DNA from 3 places in the Actinomadura citrea genome. Region 2 is predicted to be linked to each of the others. Evidence: riboswitches for the same ligand, from Rfam matches in the RefSeq annotation. Region 2 holds a riboswitch; each other region holds the start of a gene.
The links. A riboswitch is a leader RNA that binds a small molecule or an ion and turns the genes downstream of it on or off. The one in region 2 is predicted to bind cobalamin.
Positions count from the first base shown of each region.

Region 1: linked by a shared signal. The riboswitch ahead of BJ999_RS40325 (ribonucleoside-diphosphate reductase subunit alpha) and the one ahead of metE (5-methyltetrahydropteroyltriglutamate--homocysteine S-methyltransferase) in region 2 are both predicted to bind cobalamin.
Region 3: linked by a shared signal. The riboswitch ahead of cobN (cobaltochelatase subunit CobN) and the one ahead of metE (5-methyltetrahydropteroyltriglutamate--homocysteine S-methyltransferase) in region 2 are both predicted to bind cobalamin.

Region 1 covers NZ_JACCBT010000001.1:8,800,428-8,809,821, forward strand. The annotation lists gene BJ999_RS40325 (ribonucleoside-diphosphate reductase subunit alpha) at 1-1,163, opposite strand, end outside; cobalamin riboswitch at 1,301-1,517, opposite strand; gene BJ999_RS40330 (MFS transporter) at 1,624-2,253, shown strand; gene BJ999_RS40335 (YcnI family copper-binding membrane protein) at 2,330-3,040, shown strand; gene BJ999_RS40340 (copper resistance CopC family protein) at 3,037-3,570, shown strand; gene BJ999_RS40345 (group II truncated hemoglobin) at 3,641-4,408, shown strand; gene BJ999_RS40350 (GNAT family N-acetyltransferase) at 4,455-5,138, shown strand; gene BJ999_RS40355 (GNAT family N-acetyltransferase) at 5,355-5,891, shown strand; gene BJ999_RS40360 (carboxymuconolactone decarboxylase family protein) at 5,960-6,430, opposite strand; gene BJ999_RS40365 (TetR/AcrR family transcriptional regulator) at 6,568-7,182, shown strand; gene BJ999_RS40370 (AMP-binding protein) at 7,281-8,963, shown strand; gene BJ999_RS40375 (AMP-binding protein) at 8,960-9,394, shown strand, end outside.
Region 2 covers NZ_JACCBT010000001.1:3,616,527-3,625,920, forward strand. The annotation lists gene BJ999_RS17035 (WGR domain-containing protein) at 1-791, shown strand, start outside; gene BJ999_RS17040 (YkvA family protein) at 902-1,291, shown strand; gene BJ999_RS17045 (aldolase/citrate lyase family protein) at 1,395-1,802, shown strand; gene BJ999_RS17050 (hypothetical protein) at 2,294-2,488, shown strand; gene BJ999_RS17055 (DUF4873 domain-containing protein) at 2,618-2,869, opposite strand; cobalamin riboswitch at 3,012-3,234, shown strand; gene metE (5-methyltetrahydropteroyltriglutamate--homocysteine S-methyltransferase) at 3,355-5,607, shown strand; gene BJ999_RS17065 (NAD(P)-dependent oxidoreductase) at 5,637-6,359, opposite strand; gene BJ999_RS17070 (RNA polymerase sigma-70 factor) at 6,384-7,331, opposite strand; gene BJ999_RS17075 (NAD-dependent epimerase/dehydratase family protein) at 7,328-8,266, opposite strand; gene BJ999_RS17080 (PEP/pyruvate-binding domain-containing protein) at 8,616-9,394, opposite strand, start outside.
Region 3 covers NZ_JACCBT010000001.1:5,786,203-5,795,596, reverse strand. The annotation lists gene BJ999_RS26965 (MFS transporter) at 1-324, shown strand, start outside; gene cobF (precorrin-6A synthase (deacetylating)) at 331-1,080, opposite strand; gene cbiE (precorrin-6y C5,15-methyltransferase (decarboxylating) subunit CbiE) at 1,135-2,352, shown strand; gene cobM (precorrin-4 C(11)-methyltransferase) at 2,349-3,104, shown strand; gene BJ999_RS26945 (cobalt-precorrin-6A reductase) at 3,089-3,811, shown strand; gene BJ999_RS26940 (precorrin-2 C(20)-methyltransferase) at 3,802-5,289, opposite strand; gene BJ999_RS26935 (precorrin-8X methylmutase) at 5,289-5,909, opposite strand; gene BJ999_RS26930 (precorrin-3B synthase) at 5,906-7,000, opposite strand; cobalamin riboswitch at 7,072-7,195, shown strand; gene cobN (cobaltochelatase subunit CobN) at 7,249-9,394, shown strand, end outside.

The sequences.
Region 1 (9,394 bases), 5.2 Mb from region 2:
AACCGTCCCTCCCGCTCCGCCGCCCGGTAGGCCTCGTCGAACTCGTCGCCCCACAGGTCGACCAGCTCGGGGACCTCCTTGGGGTCGAACAGCGACCACGCCGCGTCGGCCTCGACGCGGCGCATGAACTCGTCCGGGATCCAGTTGGCCAGGTTGAGGTTGTGGGCGCGGCGCGCGTCCTCGCCGGTGTTGTCGCGCAGCTCCAGGAACTCCTCGACGTCGGCGTGCCACGGCTCCAGGTACACGCACGCCGCGCCCTTGCGGCGGCCGCCCTGGTTGACGGCGGCGACGGACGAGTCGAGCGTGCGCAGCCACGGGACGATCCCGTTGGAGTGCCCGTTCGTGCCCCGGATCAGCGAGCCCCGCGACCGCACCCGCGACCAGGAGATGCCGATGCCGCCCGCGTACTTGCTGAGCCGCGCGACCTGGCCGTACCGGTCGTAGATGGACTCCAGCTCGTCGCGCGGCGAGTCGAGCAGGAAGCACGACGAGAGCTGCGGGCGGCGGGCCCCGGAGTTGAAGAGCGTGGGCGAGCTGGGCAGGTACGACAGGGTGCTGAGCAGCGCGTACAGCTCGGCGGCCTCGTCCACGGTCGCGGTGTCGCCCGTGGGGGGTCGACCCTCGGCACCTTCCGGCCCGCCATCGTCGGGGAATTCGCCGGGGAAGACGAGGCCGCAGGCCACCCGGAGGAAGAAGTGCTGCGGCCGTTCCAGGACGAGCCGCGACCGCGGATGCCTGAGCAGGTACCGGTCGTAGACCGTCCGGAGCCCGAAGTACTCGAAGCGGTCGTCGGCCCCTTCGTCGATGAGCGCGTCGAGGGCCACCGCGTTGGCGGCGACGAAGGCGGCCAGGTCGTCCGCCAGGAGGCCCTCCCGGTGCGCGGCGGCGACGGACTCGGCGAACGTCCGGACGCCGGCGGCCGCGGCCTCGTCCCGGATCCGGCCGCCGAGCAGCCGCGCCGCGGCCTTGGAGTACCCGGGATCGGCGGGGATGAGCGCGGCGGCCTCCCCGATCACGAGGTCCCGCAGGGCCGCCGCGTCCAGCCCGTCCGCGGACCGGACCGCGGCCAGCACCCGTCCGGCCTCGGCGCCCGGTACCCCCTCGCAGGCCGCCTCGACCTCGATGGCGATCTCCGCCGGCGGCGCGGCCAGAACCTGTGTCACGTGCATCTCCCCTCGCATGCCGCCTCGCGGAGGCATGCGAACGGCGCGCGGCGGTCGGCCGCGCTCCGTCCCCGGCCCACCCGCGAGGCCTGGACGTGTCGATCCGGGACGGACCCGGAACCCAGATGAGGCCGGTCTCCCGGTCTCGCGTGCGGGCAGGTCTTCGGACTCGCGGGCGCCGCCTCTTCCGAGGCGTCCTACTGGCCGTCGCTTCCCGGGCCGCCGGGCCCAGTGCTCGATGACGGCGGTCGTTCCCGCTCACCGCTGCGGGGCAGTCCCGGATTCCCACCGGGTTCCCTCTCACGCCGCCCCCGCCGCGAGCGGCGGGGGCGGACCAGCACGGGACTGAACCCTACATCTAGTCGACGATCAACGCACAACCCCAAGATGTTGGGCGTGTCAGCGGATGTTCGGGGGCGGCTGGGCAGAGCGCGCCGCGGATGGGACGATGGGGGCCGTCATGAGCCCCCATGCGCCGCAGCCGCTGTTCCGGCCCGCCCGCGCGGTGGTGTTCGCCACCGTGTGCGCGACGCTGGCGTCCCTCGGGCACGTCCTGGCGGGCGGCGCGGCGGTGCCGGCCTGGGCGGCGCTCACGGGCTTCGGCGCCGTCCTCGGCGTGACGCTGATGCTGGCGGGCCATGAGCGCTCGCTCGCGACGATCCTGGGCGGGCTCCTCGGCGGGCAGTTCGCCCTGCACACGCTGTTCACCGCGGCGACCGCGTCCCACCACACGCCCGAGGCGCACGCCGCCATGACCGGCGCCGTGGAACCCGTCGCGGTCCCCGCCGCCCACGGCGGCAACGGCCTGGTGATGACGCTCGCGCACTGCACGGCCGCGCTGGTGGCCGCGTGGTGGCTGCGGCGCGGCGAGCGGGCCGCGTGGTCGCTCGCCCGGCGGATCGCCGCCCTCGCGGACCGTCCGATCCGGCTGCTACTGGCCCTGCTCGCCGTGGAGCCGGCCGAGCCTCCGGCCCGCCCCCTTCGGACGGTGCCCGCGGCGGCCGCCGTCACGGCCACCGGACGCGCCCTGCGGCACCAGGTCGTCCGGCGGGGTCCGCCGCGGCGTTCGAGGGCGCTCGCTCACTCCTGAGCCGGAGCGCCGTACGTCACCGGACGCCGGTTCTCGGCGCCCGGCCATTCCCGTACGTCTCGAACGGAGTTCCGCAATGCGCTTCCTTCCGCATGCCCGGCGCGCCGGCGCCGTCGCGTCCCTCGCCTCCCTGTCCGTGATCGGCCTGGCCGCGGCGGCGTCCGCGCACGTCACGGTCAACCCCAGGACCGCCGAGCAGGGCTCGTACTCCAAGGTCTCGTTCCGCGTGCCGAACGAGCGCGACGACGCCTCCACCACCAAGCTCGTGGTGAACCTGCCGACCGACCACCCGCTGTCGTCGGTGTCGGTCCGGCCGCTGCCCGGCTGGACGGTGAAGGTGGACAAGTCGAGGCTGCCGAAGCCGGTGAAGACCGAGGGCGGCGAGCTGACCGAGGCCGTCACGAAGATCACCTGGAGCGGCGGCAAGATCGAGCCGGGCCGGTTCGAGGAGTTCGACGTCTCGATGGGGCCGCTGCCCACCGACACCGACCAGCTCGTGTTCACGGCCGACCAGACGTACTCCGGCGGCGAGGTCGTCAAGTGGGAGGAGCCCCCGGCCGAAGGGGCCGACGAGCCGGAGCACCCCTCGCCGGTGCTGAAGCTCCTCCCCCAGGGCTCGACGGCGACGACCGGCATGACCGCGCAGGTGAAGCCCGCCGCCGCGACGTCGTCCGCGTCGCCTGACGACGGGACGGCCCGGCTGCTCGGCGGCATCGGCATCGCCGTCGGCGTGGTCGGCATCGCGGTCGGCGCCTACGGCGCGACCCGGGCGCGGAGCCGGGCATGACCCGGGCGGCGCTGCGCGGGGCCGCCGGTGCCGCGGCGCTCGCGGCCGTCCTGGCGACGACCGCGGTCCCGGCGTCGGCGCACACGACGCTGACGTCGGCGAGCCCGGCGAAGGACTCGACGGTCGCGGCCCCGTCCCAGATCGTCCTGACGTACGCCGACCCGGTACGGCTGCCGCGCGTGGTCGTGACCGACGGGTCGCGCAAGCAGTACCAGGCCGGGTCGGCGCAGGCGGTCGACAACAAGGTCACCCAGGCCGTCGGCGGCACGCTGCCCGACGGGAAGTACACCGTGGGGTGGCGCGTCGTCGCGTCGGACGGCCATCCGGTCGAGGGCACCTTCACGTTCACCGTGCAGGGCTCGTCCGGGGCCGCCCAGCCCCCCGCACCCTCCCCGGTCCGGACGAACCTCGTCTCCACCGGGGATTCCGGGGGCTCGTCGGGCTGGCTCTGGATCGGCCTGATCGCCCTGGTCCTCGCGGCCGCGGCGGGCGCCGTCGCCTGGTTCCGCCGCTCGCCCACCCAGGATTGATCTTTTCGCTTCCGGTCGGATGATTACAGGATTACAGTGATAATCCGACCGGAAGCAGCCTGGGGGCACAATGATCGTCGAGTACATCCGCTACCGCATCGAGCCGCAGGACGCGGAGGACTTCGAGGCCGCCTACGCGCGGGCCTCCGTCCCCCTCGCCGCCGCCCCCGAGTGCGTGGACTACGAGCTGTCCAGGTGCGTCGACGAGCCGTCGTCCTACATCCTGCGCATCTGCTGGACGTCGGCCGACGACCACATGCGGGGCTTCCGGGGCGGCGAGCACTTCCCCGCGTTCTTCGCCGAGATCAAGCCGTACGTCCAGCAGATCGAGGAGATGCGGCACTACGAGCGGACGGCGGTGCGCGGCGCCGGTTCGTCCGTCCCGACCATGTACGACTGGGCGGGCGGGAGCGAGGCGTTGGAGCGGCTCACCGAGCACTTCTACACGATCGTCCTCAAGGACGACCTGCTGCGCCCCCTCTTCGAGCACATGTCCCCGGACCACCCGAAGTGGGTCGCGGCGTGGCTCGGCGAGGTCTTCCGCGGGCCCGCGCGCTACAGCCGCGAGCGCGGCGGCTACCACCACATGGTGAGCCACCACCTCGGCAAGTCCATCACCGAGGCGCAGCGCCGCCGCTGGGTCTCGCTCCTCATGGACGCGGCGGACGAGGTCGGCCTCCCGGACGACCCGGAGTTCCGCGCCGCGTTCGCGTCCTACCTCGAGTGGGGCACCCGCATCGCCCTCGCCAACTCCCAGCCGGGCGCCGAGCCGCCCCTCGAAGCCCCCATGCCCCACTGGGGCTGGGGCGTCGCCCCGCCCTACGTCCCCGCCGACTAGCATCCAGGGCGCTGATCCTCACGCACGGCCTGGGAGGTACCGCACCATGGCGGACCGGGACGACGTCGCCCTCGACGACCCCGTGGGCGAGTCGCTTCGCGGTCACCACGCGCACCTTGCCCGCCGGGTCGGCCGGGCCGCCACCTACCGGCCGGAGGTCTCCACCTTCTCGACGGTGTCCGCCGACCCGGGCCCGGCGGAGTGGGCCGACCTCGCCCGGCTGCTCGGCCGAGGCGAACTCGCCGACATGTTCAGCAGTCCGGCGGCCCCGCCGCCGGACTGGGAGCCGGTCTTCGTTCTCGAAGGCCTCCAGATGGTCTGGTCCGGGAGCGGCGAAAGCGAGACCGGCGTGGTGGAACTGGGCGCGGACAGCGTTCCCGAGATGCTCGACCTCGTCGCACGGACCCGACCGGGGCCGTTCTGGCCGCGCACCCGCGAACTCGGCGCCTATGTCGGCATCCGCGACGAAGGCGCACTGGTGGCGATGGCGGGCGAACGGCTCCGGCCTCCGGGATGGACGGAGATCAGCACCGTCTGCACCGCCCCCGAGGCGCGCGGGCGCGGCCACGCCGCACGCCTGATCCGCGCGCTCGCGACGCGCATCGCGGCCCGGAACGAGCGTCCCTTCCTGCACGTGGCCGAGACGAACACCCCGGCGATCGCGCTCTACGAACGGCTCGGCTTCAAGACCCGGGGGCACGTGACGTTCCGCGGCTTCCGGGTTCCTTGACCGCCGCGGGCACCATCACCGCCGCGGACGCTCGGGCCCGTCGCGACAGGCAGAGGCCGGTCGCACTAGGTGGGCCGGTCGTAGTACGCTCTGCGGCGTTCCTGCGACAGGGGAGGTTGATGAATATGGCCCGCGTGGCGCTTCTTCAGCACGCCCTTGTCCGGGCCGCCCGCGGTTGAGCGCGGCCCGGTCGTCCAGAATGACCAGGAGCCAGACTTGTCTTCTTCCGACCTGACCACACCAGGCCTGCCCGACTCAGACCCGGCCAACGCCGACCTGACCCACGCGGACCTGACCACGGACCGTCTCGTCCTGCGGCCGTGGACGCCCGGCGAGATCTCCGTCGTCGTGTCCGGCGGCAGGCTCGCCCATTGGGCGGACGACTTCCCCGCCGAAGGCGACCTCGCCATCGCCGGCTTCATCGCCGAACACCCGTCCGCGTTCGGCGAGCACGGCCAGCGCCAGATCATCGAACGGTCCACCGGCCTGGTGGTCGGCGCCGTCGGCCTGTTCTGGCCGCCCGCCGACGGGGCCGTCGAGTTCGGTTACGGCATCGTCCCGTCCCGCCGGCGCCGCGGGTACGCCACCGAGGCCGCCCGCGCGATCGTGGCGTTCGCCCTGACCGCGCCCGGCGTGGACAAGGTCGTCGCGACCGTGGAACCGTCCAACCCCGCGTCGGCCCGCGTCCTGGTGAACGCCGGCCTCCGCCAGGTCGGCACGGGCGAGGAGCTCATCACCTACAGCACCGCCTGACGGCGGGGCCGAGCGTCGTGCCGCCCTTCACCTCGGGTGAAGGGCGGCACGTCCGTTCTCCGGTCCGGTCAGCCGAACTGGCCGGCCTGGTAGGCGCCGGCGGGCTGCCGGGTGATGACGTTCATGCGGTTCCAGGCGTTGATGAGGGCGATGAGCGACACCAGGGCCGCGAGCTCCTCCTCGTCGTAGTGCTTGGCCGCGGTCCCCCAGACCTCGTCGGAAACGCCGGTGCCGTCGGCGAGGCGGGTCCCCTGCTCGGCCAGCTCCAGGGCGGCGCGCTCGGCGTCGGTGAAGACGGTCGCCTCCCGCCAGGCGGAGACCAGGTTGAGGCGCACCGACGTCTCTCCCGCGTGCGCGGCTTCCTTGCTGTGCATGTCGACACAGAATCCGCAGCCGTTGATCTGGCTGGCCCGCAGCTCCACCAGGTGCACCGTCGTGGACGGCAGCGTCGATCCGGAAACGGCCTTGGCCGCCGACTGCATGTACTTCATGAACTTGCCGGCGGTGGCGGTGCCGTAGTAGTTGAAACGGGCGTCCATGGTGATCTCCCTTGCCGTGTGGAGGGTTGCACCAGGTTGACGGGGCGGACGCGCGGGTTGTGACACCCCGGAAAGTGACCCCCCTCACCTCGGCGACCCGGGCGGGCGGCGGGCGGGAGGCTGGGAACATGGGGGGCATGGCGAGGGCGATCGAGGAGCCGCGGAACGCGCGGAGCCGGCGTTCCCGGACGGCGCTGCTGAGTGCCGCGCGCGAGCTCGTCGAGGAGCACGGGATGGCGGCGACGACAATGGCGGCCGTCGCCGAGCGTGCCGGGGTGTCGCGGCGGGCCGTCTACCTCCACTTCGCGTCGCGGGCCGACCTCATCAATGAGCTGTTCGACCACGTCAACGAGGTCGAGGACCTGCGGGGGCGGTTCGCGCCGGTCAGCGAGGCGCCGGACGCGGTGGTCGCGCTGGAGGTGTTCGCGCGCCGGCACGCCGAGTTCATGCCGCGCGTCCTCGCCGTGGCGCGGGCGGTGGAGCGGGAGGCGGGCAGCGACCCGGACGCGGCCCGGCACTGGGAGGCCGCCATGCGCCGGCGGTACGAGACGAACCGCGCACTGATCCTGCGGCTGCACGAGGAGGGCGTGCTCGCCCCCGGCTGGACGGTCGACACCGCCACCGACATGCTCCTCGCGCTCATCGCCAACGAGGTGAGCGGCACGCTGCTCGACGACCGCGGCTGGACCCCCGGCCAAATCGGTGACCACATGGCGCTCTTGCTGCGCTCAACCTTCGTAACGGGCGGGTAAGACCACCCCCACTACCCCCGTTCGGGGGTGGCGTGGGTCACCCGGATGGCCAACCATCCATCTGACCGGGTGTCCGTGCGGCTACGAGGGAGAAGACCATGCCCGCAGTCGAGTTCCGCGCGGCGCGCGACTTCCTGCTCGCGCATCGCGACGACTACGCGACGGCGTACGAGAAGTTCCGCTGGCCGGTGCTGACCGGTTTCAACTGGGCGCTGGACTGGTTCGACAAGATCGCCGAGGGGAACGACTCGCCCGCGCTGTGGATCGTCGAGGAGGACGGCGCCGAGGCCAGGTACTCGTTCTCGCAGCTGGCGCGGCGGTCGAACCAGGTCGCGAACATGCTCCGGCGGGCGGGGGTGCGGCGCGGCGACCGGATCATCCTGATGCTCGGCAACCAGGTGGAGCTGTGGGAGACCGTGCTCGCGGCGATGAAGCTCGGCGCGATCATGATCCCGTGCACGCCGCTGCTCGGCACGGCCGACCTCCAGGACCGGCTGACGCGCGGGAAGGCCCGGCACGTGGTGACCGCCTCGTCCGAGGCCGGGAAGTTCGACGGCGTCGAGGGCGAGTACACCAGGATCGCCGTGGGCGAGCCGGTGGAGGGCTGGCTGCCGTACGCCGACGCCTACGAGGAGGGCGAGTCCTTCACCCCCTACGGGCTGACGATGTCGCGGGACACGCTGCTGCTGTACTTCACATCTGGGACGACGGCCAAGCCGAAGCTGGTCGAGCACACCCACGCGTCCTACCCGGCCGGGCACCTGTCGACGATGTACTGGATCGGGCTGCGGCCGGGGGACGTCCACCTGAACATCTCGTCGCCGGGGTGGGCGAAGCACGCGTGGAGCAACATCTTCGCGCCGTGGGACGCCGAGGCGTGCGTGTTCATCTACAACTACACCCGCTTCGACCCCGACCGGCTCCTCGACACCCTCGAACGCTGCGGCGTGACGAGCTTCTGCGCGCCGCCGACCGTGTGGCGGATGCTGATCCAGGCCGACCTCGGACGGCTCGGCACGCCGCCGCGCGAGGTCGTCGCGGCCGGGGAGCCGCTGAACCCCGAGGTCATCGAGCGGGTGAAGCGGGCCTGGGACCGCACGATCCGGGACGGCTTCGGGCAGACCGAGACGACCGTCCAGATCGCCAACACGCCCGGCCAGCCGGTCAAGCCCGGGTCGATGGGACGTCCCGTGCCCGGCTACGAGGTGGTGCTGATCGACCCGCTGACCGGGGAACCGGGCGAGGAGGGCGAGATCTGCCTCGACCTGGAAGACCGCCCGCTCGGGCTGATGACCGGCTACCACGGCGACGAGGAGCGCACCGAGGAGGCGATGGCCGGCGGCCGCTACCACACCGGCGACATCGGCTCCCGCGACGAGGACGGGTACATCACCTACGTCGGGCGCGCCGACGACGTGTTCAAGGCGTCCGACTACAAGATCTCGCCGTTCGAGCTGGAGAGCGTGCTGATCGAGCACGAGGCGGTGGCCGAGGCCGCGGTCGTGCCGTCGCCCGACCCGGTGCGGCTGGCCGTCCCGAAGGCCTACGTCACGCTCGTGAGCGGCTGGGCGCCGGACGCCGAGACCGCGAAGGCGATCTTCGCGCACTGCCGGGAGCAGCTGTCGCCCTACAAGCGGATCAGGCTGCTGGAGTTCGCCGAGCTGCCGAAGACGATCTCCGGGAAGATCCGCCGCGTCGAGCTGCGGGCCAGCGAGATCGACAAGCATCCCGGGCAGGACGACCGGCCGGCGGGCGAGTTCAGGGAGGAGGACCTGCGATGAACCTCTCCTACGCGTCGGGCGTCTCGGCCACGCCGCTGCTCGGCGACACGATCGGCGCGAACCTCGACAGGACGGTCGCGGCGCACGCGGACCGCGACGCGCTCGTCGAGCGGGCGTCCGGCCGCCGCTGGACCTACGAGCAGTTCTCCGACGACGTGGAGGCCGTCGCGCTCGGCCTCCGCGACCTCGGCGTCGTCAAGGGCGACCGGGTGGGCGTCTGGGCGCCGAACTGCGCCGAGTGGATGCTCGTCCAGTACGCGACGGCCAAGCTCGGGGCGATCCTGGTCAACATCAACCCCGCCTACCGGGTGCACGAACTGGAGTTCGTCCTCAACCAGGCCGGGATCCGGACGCTGGTCGCGGTGCCGGTGTTCAGGACGTCCGACTACGCGGCGATGATCGAGCAGGTCAGGCCCGAGTGCGCCGCGCTG
Region 2 (9,394 bases):
ACCAATGGTCACGCGACGTCGACGGCGACTCCGCCTGGATGGTGCGCTGCGACGCCGGAAGCAACACCGTCTTTCACGGCCATTCTCGCGGTGTGGCCTGTTATTCGGCCGCCGACGGCAAGCCGGTCTGGCAGACGCCGGTCGGCGGCGGCGTGTTGTTCGGATGGCAGGAAAACCGTGCGGTGTACGCCGCGACCAGTAATAACGACGTCTACCGGCTGGCCAAGGGCAACGGGGAGGTCGAAGCGGTGTACCGCTGCGACGCCGCCGTCTTCTCCTGCGCGGCCTCGCCCGACGGGCGCTATGTGTTCGCCGGCGACAACCACTCCTCCATCTACTGCTTCGACGAGGACGGTACCCGCCTGTGGAAACTCGGCACGGGTCACGGCTCGGCCTATTCGATGCAGTTCCTGGACGAGCGGGTCTACATCGTCACCACCGACGGTTCGCTGCTCTGCATCGACGCCTCCGAAACGGCCATCCATGCGGCCCACCAGGGATCGGTCCCCAAGCCCGTTGATGTGAAGGTCGCCGCGTCGCTGCCGACGGCCGAGCCGGTGACGGTGCTCGAGACCACCTCCCAGCCCGGTGACGCCGTCATTCTGGAGTGCTACCAGGACGGCTCCCGTCACCGCGTGCGCGTCATCAGCGAGGGTTACGAGCGGGGATGGAACGTGCAGTTCCCCAAAGAGATCCGCCAACCCGGCGCCCGCTACGCCGTCGAAGGCGTCCGCACCTCCGGGCGGGGTGGCTTCTACCGGGCCTACGGCGAGATCAGACGCCTCCTCTGACGTCTTGAGTTCGAGCGCCGACGTCGCGGAAGGGCATTCGCGTCCGCGAAGCCGAGTGAAACCGTCTGGGACGGCAATACCCGGGGGGACACGTCCCCCCGGAGGTGCGCATGGTCTGGCTCGGACTGGTCCTCGTCGTCGCGGGTGCCGTCCCGGCACTCACCGTGGACGGTGATCTGGGCGGTGTCGACATCACCGTGGCGGGTGCCGCGGTCATGGCCGTCGGCGCGGTCCTGCTGGTCGCGGGCATCCTGCGGCTACGCGGTCGCCGCCGCGCCGGGCCGGCCGGCGCGGCCGCGCAGGCCTACTACCGGACGTCCACCGGAAAGATCGTCGCGATGGTGATCGCGGTGATCTACATCGTCTCACCGGTCGACCTGATCCCGGACGTCTTCCTGCCGTTCGGGATCGTCGACGACGCCACCGCCCTCACCTGGCTGCTGTTCGCGCTCGGCCAGGAGTACACGCGACGGTCTCGCACGGAGCGCCGCGCCCCCTGAGGCCGCATGCCGGCGGCTCGCTCGAGAGCCGCGCGCCGCGTCCGTCACCTCGCAGTGCCGACCTCCTGGGCGAAGGCCAGCAGGGCTGCGGCGAAGCGGCCGGATGCAGCTCGGCGAGGCCGACCTGGCCGCCGACCTCGGCGTCACCCCCGGCCCCGACGAATCCGAGCTGCTCTGGGCCAGGTCCCAGGTGATGGCGGCGTCGGCCGCCGCCGGCCTGCCCCCGCCGCTCGGCCCGGTCTCCACGCAGTTCCGCGACCTCGGGGCGTTCCGCACGACCACACCGCGCCTCAAGCGGCTCGGATTCCGCGGCCGCGCCTGCGTCCACCCGGCACAGCTCCCGGTCGTCGCGGAGGTCTTCACCCCGACACCGGCCGAGCTGGACCGGGCCCGCTCTCTGCTGGCCCGCTACGAAGCGGCTCTGGCCTCGGGCTCCGCCGTCTTCGTCGGCGACGACGGCCGCCTTGTCGACCAGGCCGTCATCCGCGCCGCCCGCGCCCTGCTCGCCTGACCACCGAGCACTTCTCGGGCGCGCGGGTTGACGCCCTCGCCGCCGTGCGTTCCTGTTCGGTCGGCGCCTCCGCTGGACGAAGGCGGTGCTTATCTCGACCAGCGTGATGCAGTCTGGTCTCGGCCGTGAGTTCGTGGGCATTGGCCGCCACGGACTGCCGAGATGTCTTCAGTAGTCAAAGAAGAAATTTGGAACGATCCTGAGCGCTCTGACTCGGGTGAACATTGTCGAGACGCCGGGATCTGCACCCACGATCCGCTACCGCCCGGATCGGCAGGGCGGCGGTCTCCGCAGCTCAGCGCCGTGATTCGGACTCGGATGCCGACGGCTGTGCGCCCGAGATCGTTTCGGCCATCAATGGTCGTGGCCGCCTTGCCTCCTCTGGTCCTTCGTGGACGGTCAGGAGGTAGGAGCGGCTCATACTGAGCGTTCCGCGGGGTGCCTCATCAGAGCCACACCTCGACAAAAACCAGATGAAAGGAGTCGGGCTTTTGCGCGGCTACCTGAACACGCTCCTCCAGGTCACCACCATCGGGCTCGTCGTGCTCGTGCTGGGCAACATCGGGTTCGGTGAGATCTGGGACGCTGCCAAGGACATCTTCCCGTCCTGGGGCAGTTTCTTCACCTTCGTCTTGGTCATGGCGGGGCTCTCCGGCCTCGTCTTCGCCTGGTCGAAGAACCACTGATCGCACCGCAGGAGTGACTCCTGCATGCGCAGCAACACGGAATGGGGTCCGCGCACTGAGGTGCGCGGCCCCGTTCTCTTGTCCCAAGCAGCTCACAAGCGAGCCCCGCCGGTCGATGGGACGCCTGGGTCAGGCGAAGGGCGGCGGACCACTTCCGACCAGCGTGATGACGTCGGACCAGACCGCCGAGCCGCCGAGCGTGACCTGTGCTTCGCGGCCGTCTGGAAGTCTCAGCGTCTGGTCGTGAGCGCCGCTGGCGTCGAAGTCGCCGATGGTCGCGGTTCCGGACCACTCCCGCTGTTTGGCGCGCAGATCGACGTAGACCTCGATCTCGGCTCCGTCGCTGCCGATCAGGGTGGCGGGCCCCCGGTAGCGGCTCACGCGTGGATCTTCTCGTCAAGGCCGACGTGGTTCGTCTTCATGAAGACGCACCATAGCGTTCAGGTGGGACGTTCCCGCCCGCACTGCTTCTCAGGGCTCAACGTGGTCCGAGCGGGTTTGTGTATGCCGTCATCCCGGCCGTTAGACTCCAACGTGCGGAAGGTTCGCCCGTGCCTGCGTGGTAGGGGCGTCGTAAGAGGGAACCCGGTGGGAATCCGGGACTGCCCCGCAGCGGTGAGCGGGAACGACCGCCGTCATCGAGCACTGGGCCGCCGGGCCTGGGAAGCGACGGCCAGTAGGACGCACCTACCCAGGTAGGAGCGGTGCCCGCGAGTCCGAAGACCTGCCTTCGCCCGTGCGCCGGCTGGCGTGCGGTGGTCTGCGGCCTCGCGGGAGGGCCGGCGGGCGGCACAGGCGGTTTTCGGCGCCGTGCCGTGCACGTCCCTCCCCGGTTGGCCGCCTTTGGCTCAGCGAGGGAAGCTGCCATGAAAACCACGATCCTCGGTTACCCCCGGATCGGGACGCGCCGCGAGCTCAAGTTCGCCACCGAAGACTTCTGGGCGGGACGCATCGACGCGGCCGCGCTGGAGAAGGCCGGCGCGGACCTGCGCGGCGCCGTCTGGACAGGGCTGCGCGACGCCGGTCTGGACGCGATCCCGTCGAACACCTTCTCCTTCTACGACCATGTGCTGGACACCAGCGTCCTGGTGGACGCCGTGCCCGAGCGCTATCGGGGCCTGGACGGCCTCGACCGGTACTTCGCCATGGCGCGCGGTGTCCAAGACATCCCGGCGATGGAGATGACCAAGTGGTTCGACACCAACTACCACTTCATCGTGCCGGAGCTGGGGCCGGACATGCGGTTCCGGCTGCCCGGAGGGGTCACGTCGAAGCCGGTCGCGGAGTACCTGGAGGCCAGAGCCCTCGGTATCGAGACGCGGCCCGTGCTCGTCGGACCGCTGACCTACCTGCTGCTGGCCAAACCCGCGGCGGACGCGCCCGCCGGCTTCCGCCCGCTGGACCTGCTCGACGGGCTGGTGGAGGTGTACGCCGAGCTGCTGGAGCGGCTGGCGGGGGCGGGCACCGAATGGGTGCAACTGGACGAGCCCGCCCTGGTGGCCGATCGGACCGACGGGGAGGTCGCCGCACTGGCCCGCGCGTACGCGCGCCTCGGTGAGCTGTCCAGCCGGCCGCACCTGCTGGTGGCGACCTACTTCGGCACGATCGGAGCCGAAGCGCTGCGCGCCCTTGCGTCCTCCCGTGTGGAGGCCGTCGGGCTGGACTTCGTCGCCGGTCCCGGCAATCTGGACGTGCTCGCTTCCGTGGGCGGGCTGCTGCGCAAGACCGTCATGGCGGGCGTCGTCGACGGCCGCAACATCTGGCGCGCTGACCGGCAGCGGGCCAAGGCCGCCTGCGCCACGCTGCTCGGTCTGGCCGACCAGGTGGTCGTGAGCACCTCCTGCTCACTGCTGCATGTCCCGATCGACCTGGACGCCGAGGACGCGCTCGATCCGGCGGTGCGGGGGCGGTTGGCGTTCGCCCGGCAGAAGGTCGGCGAGGTCGTCGCGCTCGGCGAGGCGCTGGGCGAGGACGCGGCCGGTCCCGCCGCGCAGGTTCCGGCGTCCACCGCCGGGATCGACCACGAGGTCCGGGCTCGCCTGGACACGCTCGGCGGTTCCTCCCGCGGGGACCGCGAAACCCGGTTCGCCGCGCAGCGCGCCTCGCTCGGGCTGCCCGACCTTGCCACCACCACGATCGGCTCGTTCCCCCAGACTCCGGAGGTGCGCAGGGTCCGCGCGGACCGCCGGGCCGGACGCATCTCCGAGGACGACTACAGCCAGGCGATGCGGCAGGAGATCGCCCGCGTCATCGCGCTGCAAGAGGAACTCGGTCTGGACGTGCTCGTGCACGGCGAGCCCGAACGCAACGACATGGTCCAGTACTTCGCCGAGCAGCTGGACGGCTACGCCGCCACCGAGCACGGATGGGTGCAGTCCTACGGGTCCAGGTACGTGCGGCCGCCGATCCTGCACAGCGACGTCGCTCGTCCCCGTCCGATGACCGTCGCGTGGACCACCTACGCCCAGGGGCTGACGAGCAAGCCGGTCAAGGGCATGCTCACCGGGCCGGTCACCATGCTGGCCTGGTCGTTCGTCCGCGACGACCAGCCCCTGGCCGAGACGGCCCGCCAGGTCGCCCTCGCGCTGCGGGACGAGATCGGGGACCTGGAGTCGGCCGGTATCCGCATCGTCCAGGTCGACGAGCCCGCACTGCGCGAGCTGCTTCCCCTGCGTGCGGCCGGCCACGCCGCCTACCTGGACTGGGCCGTCGGAGCCTTCCGCCTGGCGACCTCCGGGGTGGCGGACACCACGCAGATCCACACCCACATGTGCTACTCCGAGTTCGGTGAGATCATCGATGCGATCGGGGCGCTGGACGCCGACGTCACCAGCGTCGAGGCGGCCCGTTCGCACATGGAGCTGGTCGGCGACCTCCGTGCCGCCGGTTACGAGAACGGCATCGGCCCTGGCGTCTACGACATCCACTCGCCCCGCGTCCCCTCGGCCGACGAGATCGAGGAGAACCTGCGGCGCGCGCTGCAGGTCGTCGAGCCCGCCAAGCTCTGGGTCAATCCCGACTGCGGGCTCAAGACCCGCGCTTACCCGGAGACCGAAGCGGCGCTGCGCAACCTGGTGACCGCCGCACGGCGAGTCCGCGAGGACGCCGCCGCGCGCTGAGCCGCGGCCGAACGGCGGCGCACGCCCGGTCAGAAACCGGCGTGCGCCGCTCCCACCTGCGCCTGACCTGACGCCTCGCGGCGGATCCACTGGAGCAAGGTCGGGTTGTCGACAGTGGTGATGACACTGATGGTGCTGCGGAGGTGGCGGTCGTGGTCCAGCAGGGCCAGAAGGCTCGCGGCCAGGTCCGCGCGGGCGGTGTATCTGCCCTCGGCGTGGCCTTCGACAATGGTGTAGTCGGTGACCGACGGCAGGTGGTAGAGCCCGCTCGGGCGCACGATCGTCCAGTCCAGATCGCTCTCCCGGACCAGCGTCTCCATCCGCCGCATGTCGTCGTACAGCGTCTTGCCGAGGACCCGGGTCACGTAGGGCAGAAGTACCCGGTTGAACAGGATCCCTGCATCGGCGTAGGGCCGCGGGTCGACCCCGGTCGAGCTGACAACGGCGAGCCGGCGCACCCCGTGCTTCCGCATCGCGGCGATGATGTTGGCCACGCCCTGCGAATAGGTGCTGATCGGCTTCTTCCCGGCCGGCACCCCCAGCGTCGACAGGACCGCGTCCTGCTTCTCCACGGCGGCGTGGACGGCATCTCGGTCGAGCACGTCCGCACCGACCACCTCGAGCCGCTCATGGCGCAGGGGGAAGGAGTCCGGCCGCCGGGTGACCGCGGCGACCTGATGCCCGGCGGCGAGGGCCTGGCCGGTGAGCAGGCGGCCGGTGGGGCCGTTGGCTCCGAAAATCGTGACACGCAAGACGATGTGTCCTTTCCGCGGTTGCTAGGAGTGCCGTCGCTCGTCCGGCCGGGCGGGATCCTGGCGAGCCCGCTGTGCCTCGCGCAGGATCGCCCAGGCATCCGCGACCGGGCCCACGTGGGCGAGCTTGTCGGGGTTGCTCATCGTGCTGATCGTCTGGATCCGACCGTCGAGGATGTCGAGGGTCCAGGTGTTGACGACCTTGCCGTCGCGATCGCGGAAGACGGCGCCCGGCTGGCCGTTCACCTGGCGCGGCTCCACGACACCGCCGATCTGGACGAATGACGGGACGAGCACGCCGAGCGCCCGGGCGACGTTGCCCGCACCGAAGATCCCCCTCGCCCACTGCGGGGCCTTGCCGCCGCTGTCGGCGACGATCTGAACGTCGGCGGCGAGCAGGTTCTTGAGCCCGTCGAGGTCGCCCTCGGCGAACGCGTCGAAGAACCGCGTCGCGAGTTCCTCGCGCTCCCTCCGGTCGGCCTCGAACCGGGGCCGCCCCTCGTCCATGTGGCGGCGTGCCCGAACCGCGAGCTGGCGGCATGCGGCCTCCGACCGGCCGACCGCCGAGGCGACCTCGGGGAAGCCGAACCCGAACACCTCGCGCAGCACGAAGACGGCGCGCTCCAGCGGGCTGAGCCGTTCCAGCAGCAGCAGAGCCGCCATCGATACCGAGTCGGCGAGTTCGGCCGAGCGTTCCGGGTCCTGGTAGGGGTCGGTGAGCAGCGGCTCGGGGAACCACGGGCCGACGTACTCCTCCCGCCGGACGCGGGCCGAGCGCAACACGTTGATCGAGAGCCGGGTGACCACGGCCGACAGGAACGCCTTGGCCGACGTGGGCCGGGCCGGCGTGGCGGCATAGCGAATCCAGGTCTCCTGGACGGTGTCCTCGGCCTCGGTCACGGTGCCCAGGATCCGGTAGGAGATCGAGAACAGCAGCGGACGCAGCTCTTCGAACTCCTCGGCCCGGGTCACGCCAGCTCTTCCTTGAAGCCCTGCCGCCAGGACGGGTAGCGCGGCTCCCAGCCGAGCTCCCGCTTGGCCTTGGCGCTGGAGAAGCCCCGCCCCTCGGTCATCATCACCACCGCCTGGTCGCCGGCGAGCAGCCGGGCCAGCCACACCGGGACCCGCCTCGGTCGCTTCGCGCCGGCGCACCCCGCCAGGTAGGGGAGCCACTCGCTCGCCGGGGCCGGGTCGTCGTCGACGATGTTGTACACCCCGCGCGCCTTCTGTTCCACGGCCAGGACCGTGGCACTGGCCGCGTCGTCCAGATGCACCCACGAGCTGTAGCCGGTACCACGCCCCACCAGCGGGTACTGCCGCTTGCGCAGCAACTCGACCTGGTCGTCGATGGCGCCCGGCCCGTAGAACGCGCCGTACCGCAGGACCGCGCCGCCCGCCTTGAGGACCACGTCCTCCACCCGGCTCAACGCCTTCAAGCCCACGTTCGCGGCCGTCCCCTCGAGCAGGTCCAACGGATCCTCCTCGGTCTTCACCCATCCGCCCTCGCGGATGCCGTTCCACGAGGCGTACCCCTGCGCGACGAAATGGGGTACGCCGGTCGCCTCTGCGGCGGCCAGCAGGTGGTCGGTCCCCTCCGTGCGCAGCCGGTTGGTCTTGGCGAACCATCGGTCCGGATGCTTGATGTCGGGCTTGCCGGCGTGCGCCATCGAGATCGCGGTCATCTGGTGCACGACCACGTCCGGCCGCGCGGCCGCCACCGCCTCCCCGACCGCAGCCGCGTCCAGCCCGTCCATCACCACACCGTCCGCGCCCAACCGCTCCAGCAGGTCCAGCTTCGCCCGGCTCGTGGTCGTCGCCGTCACCTGATGGCCCCGTGCCACCAACTGCGGTACCAACCGCTGCCCCAGGACCCCGCTCCCACCAGCCACGAACACTCGCATGACCATCACCTTCCGACGAGATCTCCTGCCTTCGCTACCCGAGACAAATCAGCCCGACTTTCTGTGACATGACGGGCTGACCCATTCTGGGAGCCGGGCCGGCCGTGACGTCGTGAGCGGCTCGATGGCCTCGATCCGGTAGTTGCCGCAGTGCTGGGCGCCGAGGTCCGGCGGTAGCCGATACCGCTGATCATCATGAGGTCGCCGATGCGGTCGTGGACGTTCCAGTGCGACCGGTCGTAGCGGTTCCGGTCGCCGCCGACCCCCTAGACGGGGGCGGGGACCTGGTGGATCGGAAACTCGTCGACCGGGAAGACGCCAGGCATCCCGGGCACAGGGGGACCTCCGGGCCGCTTCATGGGCTGGTGGGAGAGGACGGGACCGAAGTGCGGTCCAGCCGCGTCACGGTGCCGCGGTCCCCGTCGACCCGGACCCGGTCGCCGGTGCAGAGCACGCGGGTGGCGCCCTGGGTGTTGACCACGCAGGGCAGGCCGTACTCGCGGGCGACGACCGCGCCATGGGAGACCGAACTGCCGATGTCGGTGACGAGCGCGGCGATCAGGGTGAAGTAGGGCGTCCACCCGACGTCCGTCACGGGGGCGACCAGGACCTCACCGGGCTGCAGTTCCCGAGCCTGCGCGATCGTGGTCGCGACCCGGACGGTCCCCTCGACGACACCGCCGCACGCGGAACGACCGACGATCACACCGCCCTCGGCTGGCTCCGGGGGCTTCGGCCGCGTCGGAACGGGCTTGCCGACGCTGACGTCCGGGAAGTCGAGCCGGGCCTGGTACGGAAGCGCCGCCCGGCGCGCCTCGGCGCGGTCGATCAGGTCCCCGGCGTCGTCGGTGCTCAGCAGGTCCGGCAGCTCCGACCGGTCGAAGAAGAACACCAGGTCCGCGTCGGGCAGCCGCCCCGTCGCGGCCAGCTGCTCGCCCAGGAGGCGATAGCCGAGGCCGAGCCGGTGGGCGACCAGGACCATCCGCGACTTGGTGGCCTCGCGTCCGCGTGCCCCGGCCCGCGCGAGCCGGGCCATCACCCGTACCGCCCGGGAAACGCCTTCCGGCGCAGGTGGGACCGTGCGGACGGCGTCGCCGGTGAGAAGGCGGGCCCGGAGCATGGCCTGCATGATCG
Region 3 (9,394 bases), 2.2 Mb from region 2:
TACGGCGCGATGCCCGCGCTCATCATGGGCGCGGTGCCGCGGTCGGAGACCGCCTCGGCCAACAGCTTCAACACGCTGATGCGCTCGGTCGGCACGTCGGTGTCGGCGGCCGTGGTCGGGGTCGTGCTGTCCCAGCTGACCATCGACCTCGGCGGGCACGTGCTGCCGTCCGAGGACGGCTTCCGCGCCGGCCTGCTGATCGGCTGCGGCGTGGCCCTGATCGCCGGGGTCATCGCGCTGGCCATCCCCGGGCGCGGGCGCTCGGTCACCGCCGCGGCCGATCAGGCCGCCCCGGCGGAGGAGCGCGCCGGGTCGAAGGCCTGACGCCGGTCAGCCCCGCGCCGGGGACTCGCGCCGCAGGAGGTAGGTGTCCATGATCCAACCCTTGCGGGCGCGGGCCTCGGCGCGCACGGCGCGGATCTCCTCGGCCACCTCCGCGACCGGGCCGGAGACGAGGATCTCGTCGGGCGTGCCGAGGTAGGCGCCCCAGTAGACGTGGTAGCCGTCGCCCGCCTCGGCGAACGCGCAGTGCGCGTCCAGCATGACGAGCACGTCGTCGGCGGTGGCGCCCTCGGCGGCGAGGCGGCGTCCGGTGGTGATGTGGACGGGGCGTCCCACCCGCGTGAGCCCGACGCGGTGCCGCGCGGTGAGCGCCGAGACGCTGCTGATGCCGGGGATCACCTCGCACTCGAACGCGGCGCCGACCTCCTCCAGCGCCGCGAGGGTGCTGTCGTAGACGCCGGGGTCCCCCCAGACGAGGATCGCGCCGGTCTGCCCGTCGGCCAGTTCGCCGGTGACGAAGGACTCGTAGATGCGCGCGCGCCGCGACCGCCAGTCCTCGACGGCGGCGGTGTAGGCGGCGGCGTCCCGGTCGCGCTCGGGGTCGCGGGCCTCCACGATCCGGTACGGGTGCCGGCCGTGCGCCGCGATGAGGTCGTGCCGCAGCCCGGCCAGGTCGTTCTTGGCCTCGCCCTTGTCCACGACGAGGAAGACGTCGGCGGCGGCGATCGCCTTGGCCGCCTGGAACGTCAGGTGGTCGGGGTCGCCCGCGCCGATGCCGATGATCAAAAGCCGCTTCACCTGGCCAAGTGTGCCAGCTGTAGACTTGGCGCCGCATTTCGCTCAAGGAGGCCAGTGGACGCGCGTGTCATCACCGTCGTGGGCGTCGGAGCCGACGGGTGGGACGGCCTCGCGGAGGGCTCCCGCGCGGCGCTGCGGGCGGCCGGCGTGCTGCTCGGGGGCGCCCGGCACCTCGCCCTCGTCCCGGACGGCCCCGCCGAGCGCGTGCCCTGGCCGTCCCCGCTGCTCCCCGCGCTGCCCGGCCTGATCGAACGGTACGAGGGGCGGTCGATCGCCGTCCTGGCGAGCGGCGACCCCATGTTCTACGGGATCGGCTCCACCCTCGCCGAGCTGGTCGGCCCGCGGCGGCTGCGGGTGCTGCCGCACCCGTCGTCGGCGTCGCTGGCGTGCGCGCGCCTCGGCTGGCCGCTGGAGCGGGTCGAGGTCGTCAGCCTCGTCGGGCGTCCGGCGGAGACGCTGAACGCCGCCGTCGCGCCCGGCCGCCGCGTCCTGGTCCTCGGCGCGGGGCGGCAGGCCCCGGCGGTCGTGGCGGCGCTGCTCACCGGGCGCGGGTTCGGCCCCAGCCGGATGACCGTCCTGTGCGACCTGGGGGCGGAGAACGAGACGGCGGCGCACGGCGTCGCGTCCCACTGGACCGACCCCGCGGCCTCGGCGCTCGCGGTCGTGGCCGTCGAGTGCGTGCCCGGCCCGGACGCCGCCCCGCTGCCGCGCGTCGCCGGTCTGCCCGACGACTCCTTCGAGCACGACGGGCAGATCACCAAGCGCGAGGTCCGGGCGGTGACGCTGTCGCGCCTCGGGCCGCTGCCCGGCGAGCTGCTGTGGGACGTCGGCGCCGGGTCCGGCAGCGTCGCGATCGAGTGGGCGCGGGCGCACCCGTCGTGCGCGGCGGTGGCCGTCGAGAGCCGCCCGGAGCGGGCGGAGCGGATCGGCCGCAACGCCGGGGCGCTCGGGGTCCCGGGCGTCCGCGTCGTGGAGGGCCGCGCGCCGGACGCCCTGGAGGGCCTCCCGCCGCCTGACGCGGTCTTCGTCGGCGGCGGGCTCACCGTCCCCGGCCTGCTGGAACGCTGCTGGGACGCGCTCCGGCCCGGCGGGCGCCTCGTCGCCAACGCCGTCACCCTCGAATCGGAGGCCAGGGTCGCCGAGCTCCGCCGGACCCACGGCGGCGAACTGGTCCGCCTCGGTGTCGAGCGCGCCGCCCCGCTCGGCGGGTTCACGGGCTGGCGCCCCGCGATGCCCGTCACCGTCTGGACGACGCGGAAGGACATCCTGTGACGGTGTACTTCGTCGGCGCGGGCCCCGGCGCCGCGGACCTCATCACCGTGCGCGGCCTGCGGGTGCTGGAGGCCGCGCCGGTCTGCCTGTACGCGGGGTCGCTGGTGCCGGCCGAGCTGCTGGAGGCGTGCCCGCCCGGCGCCCGGCTCGTCGACACCGCGAACATGACGCTGGACGGGATCGTCGCCGAGCTGACCGCCGCCCACGGGGACGGCCTGGACGTCGCGCGGCTGCACTCGGGCGACCCGTCGGTGTTCAGCGCGGTCGCCGAGCAGATGCGCCGCCTCGACGCGGCGGGCGTGCCGTACGAGGTCGTCCCCGGCGTCCCGGCGTTCGCGGCCGCGGCGGCCTCGCTCGGGCGGGAGCTGACCGTCCCCGGCGTCGGCCAGACCGTGATCCTGACCCGGACGGCCGTCCGCGCCACCCCGATGCCGGACGGCGAGGACCTCGCCACCCTCGGCGCGAGCGGCGCCACGATGGTGCTGCACCTGGCCGTCCAGCGCATCGAGGAGGTCGCCGCCGAGCTGCTGCCCCGCTACGGCGCGGACTGCCCGGTCGCCGTCGTGGCCCGCGCCAGCCGCCCGGACGAGCTGGTCCTGCGCGGCACCCTCGCCGACATCGCCGCCCTGGTGCGCGAGGCCGGAGTGCGGCGCACCGCGGTGATCGTCGTCGGGCGCGTCCTCACCGCGTCGGCGTTCCCCGACAGCCACCTCTACAGCGCCGGGCGGGACCGGGCGTGCGGCGCGTCCTGATCCTCGGCGGGACGGCCGAGGCCCGCGCGCTCGCGGCCCGGCTGACCGGTGTGCACGTCGTCTCCTCGCTAGCCGGGAGGGTGTCCGACCCGCGCCTGCCCGCCGGCGAGGTCCACATCGGCGGGTTCGGCGGCGCCGAAGGGCTCGCCACCTGGCTGCGCGAGCACCGGATCGACCGTCTCGTCGACGCGACGCACCCGTTCGCGGAGCGGATGAGCGCCTCCGCCGCGCGCGCGTCCCGGCTGACGGGCGTGCCGCTGCTCGCGCTGCGCCGCCCCGGCTGGGTCGAGGAGGACGGCGACGACTGGCGGCGCGTCCCGTCCCTGCCGGCCGCCGCCGCCGCGCTGCCGGACGGCGCCCGCGCGTTCCTCACCACCGGCCGCCGCAGCATCCCGGTGTTCGCCGCGCGGACCGGTGTGTGGTTCCTCGCCCGGTCGGTGGACCCGCCGGAGCCGCCCGTCCCGTCCCACGTGCACGTCCTGCTGGCGCGCGGCCCCTACACCGTGGGCGGCGAGCGCGCCCTGATCCGCGAGCACCGCCTGGACGTCCTGGTCACCAAGGACAGCGGCGGCGCGATGACCCGCGCGAAGCTCACCGCCGCCCGCGAGGCCGGGGTGCCGGTCGTGATGGTCGACCGCCCGGCCCTCCCCGGGAGCGTCCGGGCGACGGACGACGTGGCGGCCGCGGCGGCCTGGGCTCAGGGGTAGCGGCGCGGGGTGTAGACGACGCCCCGCTCTGTCACCCGGGTGGCGGACGACCCGACGATGAGCAGGCAGCGCATGTCGACCCGCTCGGGGTCCAGCTTGCCGAGCGTCGTCACCGTCACGGTCTCCTCCGGCCCGCCGACGTCCCGCCCGATCACCACCGGGGTCTCGGGGGAGCGGTGCTCGAGCAGCAGGTCGCGCGCCGCCGGGAGCTGGTGCCTGCGCCGGCTCGACGAGGGGTTGTAGAGGGCCAGCACCAGGTCGGCCTCGGCGGCGGCCGCGAGCCGCCGCCGCACCACGTCCCACGGCTTGAGGATGTCCGACAGCGACAGGACGCAGAAGTCGTGCCCGAGGGGCGCGCCCGCCCGGGCGGCCACGGCCTGCGCCGCCGTCAGGCCCGGCACGACCTGCACCGGCACGTCCGCGAACGCGTCCGCGTCCGCGGCCTCCAGCACGGCCGTCGCCATCGCGAACACCCCGGGATCGCCGGACGAGACGACGGCGACGCGGGCCCCGTCCCGCGCGAGCGCCAGCGCGTGCCGGGCCCGGTCGGCCTCCACCCGGTTGCCGGACCCGTGCCGCCGCTGCCTCGGGTTCGGCGGCACCCGGTCCAGGTAGGGGCCGTAGCCGACGAGGTCGGTCGCGGACGCCAGGACGTCCTGCGCCTCCGGGGTCAGCCACGGCCGCCCCGCCGGGCCGAGCCCGACGACCCACACCCCGCCGGCCCCTTCCGGCCGTACCGGGGGAGGAGCCGTGAACGAGCGCTCCGCCGGGCTCGTCAGCAGCGCGAGCGACATGTAGGGCACGTCCGCCGGATCGACGTCGGCGAGCGGGAGGACGCGCTGCCGGTCGGTGGCGGCCCGCTCGACGTACCAGCCGTCGCCGAGCCGTCCCGCGTCCTCGAAGGCCTGCCTGACCTTGGGGAACGTCCGGCCGAGCTTGAGGACCGCCGCCGCGTCCGCGGTGCGCAGGCGCGCGGCCAGCTCCTCGCCGGGCAGCGTCCCCGGCAGGACGGTCAGCGTCTCCTCCCGCTCGACCAGCGGGCGCCCCGCCGCCGCCGACGCGGCGCTCAGCGACGTCACGCCCGGCACCACCTCGGCCGGGTAGTGCGGCGCGAGCCGCTTGTGCAGGTGCATGTACGACCCGTAGAACAGGGGATCGCCCTCGCTCAGCACCACGACCGTCCGCCCCGCGTCGAGGTGCGCGGCGAGCCGGGCGGCGCAGTCGGCGTAGAAGTCCTCCAGCGCCCCCTGGTAACCGCCGGGGTGGTCGGTCGTCTCCGTCGTCACCGGGTAGACGAGCTGCTCCTCGATCCGTCCGTCCCGCAGGTACGGTTCGGCGATCGCCCGGGCGATGCTGCGGCCGTGCCGCGCGCAGTGGAAGGCGACCACGTCCGCCTCGCCGATCAGCCGCGCCGCCTTCACCGTGACCAGCTCCGGGTCGCCGGGCCCGACGCCCACGCCGAACAGCCGTCCCGCCATCACTCCGCCTCACTGGCGATGGCGTTGACCGCCGCCGCCGTCATCGCGCTGCCGCCGCGCCGCCCGCGCACCACCAGATGGTCCAGGCCGCTCGCGGCGAGCGCCTCCTTGGACTCGGCCGCCCCGATGAACCCGACCGGGATCCCGAGGACCGCCGCCGGGCGCGGCGCGCCCTCCTCCACCAGTTCCATCAGCCGGAACAGCGCGGTCGGCGCGTTCCCGATCGCGACGACCGCGCCGCCGAGCCGGTCGCGCCACAGCTCCAGCGCCGCCGCGCTGCGCGTGGTGCCGAGCCGCTCGGCCAGCTCGGGCACGCCCGGGTCGCCCAGGGCGCACACGACCTCGTTGCCGGCGGGCAGCCGCGCGCGGGTCACGCCGGACGCGACCATCCGCGCGTCGCACAGCACCGGCGCGCCGGCCAGCAGCGCCGCCCGCGCCCGCGCCACCACCCCCGGCGACCAGGCGAGATCCTCGACGAGGTCGGTCATGCCGCAGGCATGGATCATGCGGACCGCGACCCGCGCCACATCGTCCGGCAGTCCCGACAGGTCGGCCTCCGCGCGGATCGTCGCGAACGACCGCCGGTAGATCTCGGCGCCGTCCCGGACGTAATCGGTCACTGCCGTCCCTCCGCCGTCCTCAGCACGACCGGGCCGCGGGGCATCCCGCAGCGCCGCTCGCATCCCGTCCAGTGGACGGGGGTCTCCGGCGCGCGGGCCAGGCCGTCCACGAAGCGCCGCGCCTCGCCCTGCACGTCGCCGCGCGACTTGGCGCATCCGGGGCTGCCGGTGCAGGCCGTCACGCCCACCCACGGCGACGCGAAATCGGTCGCGAAGCCCGCCGCCGCAAGCGCCGCGGCCGCACGGCGCGCCCCGTCCCGGTCCAGGTCCACCAGCACCACGCTGCGCCACGGCGTCACCCGCACCCCGTGCGCGACTCCGGCGAGCGCCTCGGCCTGCGCGCCGGACAGCCGGCCGAGCGGGGGCACGACCTCCAGCGCGGCGAGCCCGTCCCGCTGCGCGACGATCCCGGCGTGCGGCGGAGCGGGGTCGGGGCGCGGCGGCGTCTCCCGCACGGCCGCCCCCAGCCGCTCCGCGACGAGCCGCGCGCCGTCCGGCACCTCCGCGAGCCTCCAGGCGTCGCCCCGGATCTCCAGGAACGCCTCCGCCGCCGCGAGCAGCGCCGCGACGGGGTCGCCCGGGACGGGTTCGAGGGACGTCCCGGCCAGCCGCAGGCCGCGGGCGGTGTGGGCCGCGTCGGCGTCCAGCGCGGCCATGTCGCCGGTGCCGTCGTCGAGCGCGAACAGGAAACGCCCCGGCAGGCGGGCCAGATCCGGACGCGCGCAGAGCCCCTCGTCCAGCGCCCTGACCAGCGGGTCCGTGGCGATGACGCCGCGCGGACCGCGCCCGCCGAGCGGGGACGCGACGATGTTGCGCACCCGCTCGTGGGTCGCCGAGGGCAGCAGCCCGGCGGCCTCCAGCCGGGCCGCGAGGGCCGCGGTGTCGCGGACGCCGCGCACCTGGAGGTTGCCGCGGGACGTGAGTTCGATCACGTCCCGCCCCAGCTCGCGGGCGGCGGCGCCGAGCACCGCGAGCTGCGCGGCGGACACCGCGCCGCCAGGGACGCGGACGCGCGCCAGCGGCCCGTCGGCGGCGTCGTGGGTGCGCAGTGCCCCGGGGCACGCGTCGGCACGGGCTCTGACATTCGGCACGGGGAGGATGTTAACCACAGTTTGCAGGGCGACCGCGCTGCCGTACTCTTCTGCTCAGACGATGGCAATGGGAGGAAGCCGGTGCGAATCCGGCGCGGTCCCGCCACTGTGACCGGGGAGCGAACCCCGCTGTAGGCCACTGTCCGCAGGGACGGGAAGGCCGGGGCGAGCATCGATCCGGGAGCCAGGAGACTCCTGCCGTCGCGACACCCGCGACCGGGGCGAGGACCCCAGGGGGAGGATGCGCCGTGCCCGAGCACAGCCGCACGGTCCTGTTGCTGTCGACGTCCGACACCGACCTGCTGAGCGCCCGCGCTTCCGGCGCCGCCTACCGGCTCGGCAACCCGGCGCGGCTCACCGCCGCCGACCTGCCCGAGCTGACCGAGGGCGCCGACCTCGTCGTGGTGCGGCTGCTCGGCGGGCGGCGCGCCTGGGAGGACGGTCTCGACGCGCTGCTCGCGGGCCCCCGGCCGGTCGTCGTCCTCGGCGGCGAGCAGGCCCCCGACGCCGAACTGATGGAGCTGTCCACGGTCAGCGGCGGGGTGTGCGCCGAGGCGCACGCCTACCTCGCGCACGGCGGTCCCGCCAACCTCGCCGAGCTGCACGCGTTCCTGTCCGACACCGTGCTGCTGACCGGGCGCGGCTTCGCGCCGCCGGCCCCGACGCCGACCTGGGGACGGCTCGACCGGGCCGCCCGCGACGGCGATGGGCCCGTGGTCGGCGTGCTCTACTACCGCGCCCACCACGTGGCGGGCAACACCGCGTTCGTCGAGGCGCTCTGCGCGGCCGTGGAGGACGCGGGCGGGCGCGCCATGCCGGTGTTCTGCTCGTCGCTGCGCACCGCCGAGCCCGAGCTGCTGGACACCCTGCGCCAGGCGGACGCGCTGGTGGTGACCGTGCTCGCGGCGGGCGGGTCACGGCCCGCGACGGCCGGGGCGGGCGGCGACGACGAGGCGTGGGACGTGGGCGCCCTCGCCGCGCTGGACGTCCCGATCCTGCAGGGCCTCTGCCTCACCACGAGCCGGTCCGACTGGGAGGGCGGCGACGAAGGGCTGTCCCCGCTGGACGCGGCGTCGCAGGTCGCGATCCCCGAGTTCGACGGGCGGATCATCACCGTCCCGTTCTCGTTCAAGGAGGTCGACCGGGACGGGCTCACCGTCTACGCCGCCGACCCCGAACGGGCCGCGCGGGTCGCCGGGATCGCCGTCCGGCACGGCCGGCTCCGCCACACCCCGGCCGCCGGGCGCCGCCTCGTCGTGATGTTGTCGGCCTACCCGACCAAGCACGCCCGCGTCGGGAACGCCGTCGGCCTCGACACCCCGGCGAGCACCGTCCGGCTGCTGGCCCGGCTCCGGGACGCCGGGTACGACCTGGGGGAGGGCTTTCCCGGCGTCGACGAGCAGGACGGCGACGCCCTCGTCCACGCCCTCATCGCGGCGGGTGGCCAGGACGAGGACTGGCTCACCGAGGAGCAGCTCGCCGGCAACCCCGTCCGTATCTCCGCCTCGTCCTACGAGCGCTGGTACCGCACCCTGCCCGCCGATCTGCGCGAGGGGATGGAGCGGCACTGGGGCCCGCCGCCGGGGGAGTTGTTCGTCCAGGACGGCGACATCGTCCTCGCCGCGCTCCGCGCGGGCAACCTCGTCGTCATGGTGCAGCCGCCGCGCGGCTTCGGGCAGAACCCCATCGCGATCTACCACGACCCCGACCTGCCGCCGAGCCACCACTACCTGGCGGCGTACCGGTGGCTGTCGGACGAGTTCGGCGCGCACGCGATCGTCCACGTCGGCAAGCACGGCAACCTGGAGTGGCTGCCCGGCAAGGCGGCGGGCATGTCGGCGTCGTGCGGCACCGACGCGGCGCTCGGCGACGTCCCGCTGATCTACCCGTTCCTCGTCAACGACCCCGGCGAGGGCACGCAGGCCAAGCGCCGCGCGCACGCCGTCCTCGTGGACCACATGGTCCCGCCGATGGCCCGTGCCGAGACCTACGGCGACATCGCCCGCCTCGAACAGCTCCTCGACGAGCACGCGACGATCGCCGCGATGGACCCGGCGAAGCTGCCCGCGATCCGCGCGCAGATCTGGACGCTCATCCAGGCCGCCAGGCTCGACCACGACCTCGGCCTGGACGACCGCCCGCACGACACCGAGTTCGACGACTTCCTCCTGCACGTCGACGGCTGGCTGTGCGAGGTGAAGGACGCGCAGATCCGCGACGGCCTGCACGTCCTCGGCCAGGCGCCCACCGGCGCGGTCCGCGTCGACCTGGTGCTGGCCATGCTCCGCGCACGCCAGATGTGGTCGGGGCGCGAGACGCTGCCCGGCCTGCGGGAGGCGCTCGGGCTCAGCGAGGCCGGCGGCGAGGCGCTCGCCGACGTGGACGCCGCCGAGG